Regions from separate parts of the Faecalibacterium prausnitzii genome, predicted to be linked through region 1. Evidence: riboswitches for the same ligand, from Rfam matches in the RefSeq annotation. Region 1 holds a riboswitch; the other holds the start of a gene.

Region 1 (3,412 bases):
GTGGAACGGACACAGGCCGCCATAGAGGCGGCCCTTCCGTTTCAGCTGCACATAGCTGCCCACCAGATCGACGATGTCGGTGCGGCGGTTCAGCTCTTCAATGTACTCGTGTGGGATCATGGCTCTTTTTTCCTGCTTCCTTTTATAACACGTGCCACTTGCGGGGCACGAACACATCCTCAAAGGTCCGGATGGCGAACTCGTCGCTCATGCCGCTGATGTAATCGGTCACGGCGCGGTCACGGCCCTCCTGATAGGCCAGCTGCAAATAGAAGTTGGACATCTGGTCGATGTGGGTCAGGTAGTATTCGTACAGTTCCGTGAGGACCTTTTCCACTTTCTGCTCTTCGCGCTTGGCGGTGCGGTCATTGTAGACATTGGCATACATGAAATCCTTCAGCGCAAGGAAGGCTTCCTCTTCCTCCGCGCCCATGGCCACATCGCCGTCGCTGTGGGCGAGGATGCTCTGGATCATGGTCGTGATGCGCCGGGATTTCGTTTCGCCCAGCACGGCGGTGCATTCTCTGGGCAGGATCGCCGGGTCCAGCACCCCGGCACGGACGGCATCCTCGATGTCGTGGTTGACGAACGCGATCTGGTCCGCCATCCGGACGATGCGGCCCTCCGGGGTCGCCGCCCAGGTGCCTTTGGTGTGGGTGATGATGCCGTTCCGCACTTCCCAGGTCAGGTTGAGGCCCCGGCCGTTCTGTTCCAGCTTGTCCACTACCCGCAGGCTCTGGCGGTAATGCTTGAAGCCATCCGGACAGAGCTTGTCCAGTGCGCTCTCCCCTGCGTGGCCAAAGGGCGTGTGGCCCAGGTCATGCGCCAGGCTGATGGCCTCGGTCAGGTCTTCGTTCAGGCGCAGGGCGCGGGCGATGGTGCGGGCGATCTGCGCCACCTCCAGCGTGTGGGTCAGCCGGGTGCGGTAGAGGTCGCCCTCCGGCGAGAGGAAGACCTGCGTTTTCTGCTTGAGGCGGCGGAACGCCTTGCAGTGGATCACGCGGTCTCGGTCGCGCTGGAACACCGGGCGGATGGGGTCCTGCGGCTCCGGTCGGGCCCGGCCCCGGCTTGCATCGCTGAAGGTCGCCCAGGGGGCAAAGGTCAGCCGCTCGATCTCTTCGGTACGCTGGCGTACATCCATCCGGTATCCCTCACTTTCATGCTGGTTCCTGCCCCCTTCCCAGCGCAGCTGCGCCCGCAGCTATTGTAGCAGAATTGCTCTGTCGAAGGGGGAATCTTCCTGTCCTGTCCAAAATTATCCTATAAAAATCTCTTGGTGCTGCTGCTCCCAGAGCGCAGCGGCCCTGCAGCCCTGCATCCGACTGCCAATGGCTCCCACTTCGGGGGAGCGGACGAGCGAATGCGAGCCGGAGAGGGGCATCAGAACGGCGCGTAGAACGGCTGCGAGACGCTCACCTCGGCCCCGCCCCGCGTCAGCTCCCGCAGCTGTTCCAGCAGCGGCGGCTCGGTGCCCTCCGGCATCTGCCAGCGCAGGGTCACGCGGTCGGTGAACTGCGGGTCGGCGAGTTTGGCCCCGGCGGCGTGGATGAGCAACGCGGCCCGCTCGTAGAGTGCGTAGTCCACCGTCACCTCCAGCTCCACCACGCTGCGCACCGTGACGACCTCGGCGTTTTCCAGTGCGCGGGCGGTCGCGGTGGTGTAGGCGCGGACGAGGCCGCCCGTGCCCAGCAGCACCCCGCCAAAGTACCGGGTCACGACCACGATGAGGTCGGTCAGGCCGCTGTGCTGCAACACTTCCAGCGCCGGGGTCCCGGCGGTCTTGGCAGGCTCGCCGTCGTCGGAGTAGCGCTCCCGGTTGCTCTCCCGCAGGCGGTAGGCGTAAACGTTGTGCCGCGCGGTGCGGTTGGCCGCGCGCACCTGCTCCAGAAAGGCCACGGCCTTTTCCTCGCTGTCTGCAAACGCGAGCTGCGCAATGAAGCGGCTTTTCTTCTCCTCATATTCGCCGATGGCTGTGCCCCGGATGGTGCGGTAATCCTCCACGCTGACTCCTCCTGTTTGTGGTGTTCCTTGCAAAACAGTATACCATAAATCCGGGCAAAGAAAAAGCCCGACACAAGCATTGCTCGTGTCGGGCCTTCCCCGGATTTATTTGAAGCACGGAGATGTCATTTTGAAAGCGCTCTCGCTCAGACGAAGAGCTGCACCCACTGGTTGCCCCAGCCGAGGTTCTCGCCCTCGCCGGTTTCCTGCATCGGGCATTCCTCTTTTGCGTGACCCCATGAAATGAAAAAGGTGTCGATTTGTCAAGACAAACTCGGCAAATCGACACCTGTTGTTCAGATGAAGGTCGCTCAAAAGACGGGTACACATCGTGCCCGATTTGAGAAGCAACTGGCTGCCATTTTACAGGCCCTATAGCTTTGCGTCACAGCCTTTCGACTGCTTTGCCGAGAATATTCAATTCAGTAGATCTTGCATCGCAGTCCAGCCGCCGTTCGCGCGGCTCCCTGACTACTTTTTTATTCTATCATGTTTGTCTTCATTCGTCAAGATTCTGCGGTCGGTTTTTTCCGTTTTTGCAGATCTTTTTCATGCCTCCCGGCTGCTGCTGTTTTGTTCCGGCCCGTTTTCTGCCGCCTAGCCCTTTCTGCCCAAAAAACATCCGGCTCGACGTTGCTTGCGTGAAGGATCGCAAAAAGGGAATTTCTGGAAATTTTACGTGTTTCACGCAGGAAATGCACCCATTCACGCAGAAAAGTCTTGCGTTTACCCCCCCCCCCGTGCTATATTTAGCTTAGCAGGCAACCTCTGTTTTCTGGTTCCTCAATCCATGTTGTGGTACGAGTTGGAAGGGACGGCGGCGCACCGCCCTGTCCGGTTCCAATATATTATAGAATATATGTAATAGGAGGTATTCTCAATGGTCTCTTATCGCAGACTCGCCATGCGCGTCCTGGGGCATGTTCCGGTGCTTTTCGGCAAGAAAAAGGCATCTCCCCCTCCCCGCGTTGCCGCACAACGGATCACAGCCCTCGCTCTCGCCTGTGCCATGATGACCGGCATGACCCTTCCTGCTTTTGCCGCTACGTATGATATTGTCAGCGGCTCCATTGATATCCATGCTACGGAAGGCGGCAATCTCATCAGCCAGTGGAACTGGAATGATGAGAACCAAAAGGAATACGTCAGCGACAGCAGCGGATACATCAAAGATCGTCTGGACAACGACATTACCATCACCGGCACAAGCACGGGGAACACGGTCACCATCGACGCAGACAAAGACCAGACGGCCAATGTCACCTTGGATAATGTGGAGATCAACGCCAGCTCGACAGGCCAGGCCGCTGTGGATGTGACCGGCAGCGGCAATACCAACATCGAATTGAACGGTGACAACACATTGACCGGCGGCAACTGGTATGCCGGTCTGCAACACAACAAAGAGACT
Region 2 (3,412 bases), 890 kb from region 1:
GGCAAAAACAGGGCAAAGATAGCGAATCATAAAGTTGAAAATCTTTTTGCGGCGGAACGGCTTACCGTCCATTGTGACTTCTTCTTCGATTTTTTCTACGCCGATGACACGGGATACCAGCACGCAGGTGGAAATGGCGGCGATGGGCATCATAACAGAGTTTGTCAGAAAATCGAAGAAGTCCAGAAACTGCATCCCGAACACCGTCACACCGGCCAGCGGGCCGTAGCCAAGCGCGGACAGACTGCCTAAGACAACCATGATAATACCAATGCAGGCGGTAGCCATCTGTCGGTTCCAGCCGAGTTCATCCTCAAAGGTGGAAACGGCACTCTCTGTCAAGGCAATGGAACTTGTAACAGCGGCAAAGAGAACCAACAGGAAGAACAGTACGCCTACAACGTGGCCGAACCCCATACTCTCAAATACTTTGGGGATGGTGATGAACATCAAAGAAGGGCCTGCCTGCAGGGTGTTCGGGTCACCGCCAGAGAAGGAAAATACAGCAGGTATGATCATCAGACCGGCCATGATTGCAATGGCAGTGTCAAAAATTTCAACATTTTCTGTGGATTCCTCAATGGAAACATCCTTTTTCATATAGGAGCCGAAGGTCACCAGAATGCCCATGGCAATGGACAGAGAGTAGAACATCTGCCCCATGGCGGTGACAACAGTCATCCATGAAAAGTTTGCAACGTTGGGAATCAGGAAATACTTGACTCCGGCCAATGCGCCCGGACGGGTGACCGAGTAAATCGCAATGACAACAGACAAAACCACCAAAACGGGCATCATCAGCTTAGACACTCGTTCCACGCCATTACGGACACCGGCAAAAATGATGGAAAGCGTGAAAACCGTAAAGATGAGAAAGCATACCTCAGCAGACAGGCCGCTGGAAATAAAGCCGGAGAAATAGCCATCCTGTGCTAACTCACTGCCGTGTCCACTGACATAGGCGGAAAGATAACGGATGACCCAGCCACCGATGACCGAATAGTACGGTACAATCAGAATGGGAATGATGGCATTGATCCATCCACCAAACTTCAGCTTACCGCTCTTGCCAAATGCTCCGAAAGCGCCGACCGGGCTCTTTTTGGTCATGCGGCCCAGCGCGGTTTCTGCCACGATCATGGTGTAACCAAAAGTAACGGCCAGCACAATGTACACCAGCAGAAAAATACCGCCGCCATATTTTGCGGCCAGATACGGGAAACGCCAGATGTTGCCAAGGCCCACGGATGCGCCGGCAGCAGAAAGAACAAAGCCGATCTTACCGGAAAAGGCGCTCCGTTTGGGATGCTGTGAATCCATAGTAACACACTCCTATTCTTTTTTCCTATCCAGAAACAGGATTAGTGTACCATATATCTTAAAGAGATACAATACATCTACCTGCGGGCAATCACAAAACGGTTGCCCGCTGTTTTTATGCTCAAAATCGGAAGGAGGCAGCAATGTCAAGCAAAACCGAAGAATATCTCGCCCTTGCCCAGCGCACGGCAAACGGTCTGACGCGGTACTGGGAAAGCTGGACGGACTATGGTGTATCACTTCCCTCTGTTTGCTGTTTCAAAACATTTTTCGACTTTTTTTCAAAAACGTCTTGGCAAGGATTTATTTCTATGGTAAACTTTTTATGAAAGTTCATAGGCAAACCCGGCGCAAGTCGGCGACGCAAAGCTATAGGGACCCACCGGGTCAGCCAGTTGCCAGTAAGAAATTGCTGTTTTCTGCTGTCCGTAAATATCGCTTTATGAAGTCAGATGACGCTTTCAGTCATGGGTTCGCCATGCCTTGAAAGCGTTTATTTATTTTCCAGCGGCAGAGTTATAAAAATGAAGGGGTCATGTTATGAATGTTACAAAGCGAGCCAGAACTTGCAGGGGTCTGGCAATTCTAATGACGATGCTTCTGCTGACGGCATTGCTGTCTCTTTCGGCAAGCGCAGCAGAAACAGTAAGCCAGCATGAGCGTGTGAGGGTTGGCTTTTTTGCAATGGACGGCTATCACATGATGGACGAGGACGGAAACCGCAGCGGTTATGGCTACGATTTTCTCCGCTTGATGGCGCGCTACTGGGATGTAGACTATGAATACGTCGGCTATGACAAAAGCTGGGAAGAAATGCAGCAGATGCTGATCGACGGCGAAATCGACATGGTAACTTCTGCCCGCAGAACGCCTGAGCGCGAAGAATTATTTGATTTTTCCCGTCCGATCGGAACCAACAATGGTATCCTGACTGTCCGCAGCGATAATAGCACCATCGTTGAGGGAAAGTATAGTACCTACGATGGGATGCGTGTTGCACTCCTGCGCGGAAACTCCCGGAACGATGAATTTGCGGAGTATGCACGAACCAAAGGCTTCACTTACAAATCGGTCTATTTCGATTCGGCTGAGGAGATAGCAGAGGCACTTCAGAATGGAACGGTTGATGCCATTGTCACCAGTTCCCTGCGCAAAATGAACAATGAGCGCATCCTTGAAAAATTCGCAGCAGTGATTTTTATGTGATCGTCAAAAAAGGAAACACTGAACTTCTGAATAAGATAAATTATGCGATTGATCAGATGAACGCTGCCGAAGGCAGCTGGAAAACGACCCTCTATAACAAAAACTACGAAACTACCGATACCAAAAATCTGGAGTACACGGAAGAAGAAAAGCGTATCATTGCCCAATATTCCAAGGAAAACCCCCTTCATGTTCTGTGCGACCCGACCCGGTATCCCTATTCCTATACAGAAAATGGCGAAGTAAAGGGCATTCTCCCGGACTATTTTCGGAAGATAGCAGACTATGCAGGACTCTCGTATGAGTTTCTTGTTCCTGCGACCAGAGATGAGTATATCGCATATCAAAGCAATAAGGATGCGGTAAACATCAGTATTGATGCACGATTGGATACGGATAATTACGCAGAGACCAAAGAATGGGGATTGACCGCTCCCTATATCACGATGCGAATGGCAAGAGTGACGCGGAGAGACTTTGATGGGAAGATCCATGTTGTCACCACAGTCAATCAGACCGCGTCCACATCGATCGAAGATGTGCTGGCACCCGGTGCGGAAAAACTGATGTGCAGTACCCGTCAGGAGATGATGGAAGCGGTCCGCGATGGCAAAGCGGATGCAGCCTTTGTCTACTATTACATGGCACAGGCATTCGTCAACAGCGACACAACAGGTACAATGACCTACATGCCGCTGGAACAACCCACATTCAGTTACCGCATGGTGGTTTCCTCTACGGAAAACCATGCGCTGGCAGGTATCCTGACAAAAGCAATGTACGCAATGCCGGATAATCTTGTGGAAGACCTTGCAACACAGTACACCACTTATAAAGCAACGAATCTGACACTTGCAGATATGATCCGTCTGCATCCGGTCACAGT

The links. Region 1 has a riboswitch for cyclic di-GMP ahead of I5P96_RS09135 (IMPACT family protein). Riboswitches for the same ligand answer to the same signal wherever they lie in the genome.
Region 2: linked by a shared signal. The riboswitch ahead of I5P96_RS04575 (substrate-binding periplasmic protein) and the one ahead of I5P96_RS09135 (IMPACT family protein) in region 1 are both predicted to bind cyclic di-GMP.

The regions. Positions count from the first base shown of each region.
Region 1 is NZ_CP065377.1:1,825,607-1,829,018, forward strand. Features, by position in the region: gene dnaG (DNA primase) at 1-120, opposite strand, end outside; gene I5P96_RS09130 (deoxyguanosinetriphosphate triphosphohydrolase) at 143-1,141, opposite strand; gene I5P96_RS09135 (IMPACT family protein) at 1,381-2,001, opposite strand; cyclic di-GMP riboswitch class I at 2,345-2,420, opposite strand; gene I5P96_RS14215 (carbohydrate-binding domain-containing protein) at 2,882-3,412, shown strand, end outside.
Region 2 is NZ_CP065377.1:932,955-936,366, reverse strand. Features, by position in the region: gene I5P96_RS04585 (sodium-dependent transporter) at 1-1,320, opposite strand, end outside; gene I5P96_RS04580 (hypothetical protein) at 1,464-1,649, shown strand; cyclic di-GMP riboswitch class I at 1,649-1,723, shown strand; gene I5P96_RS04575 (substrate-binding periplasmic protein) at 1,909-2,526, shown strand; gene I5P96_RS04570 (ATP-binding protein) at 2,523-3,412, shown strand, end outside.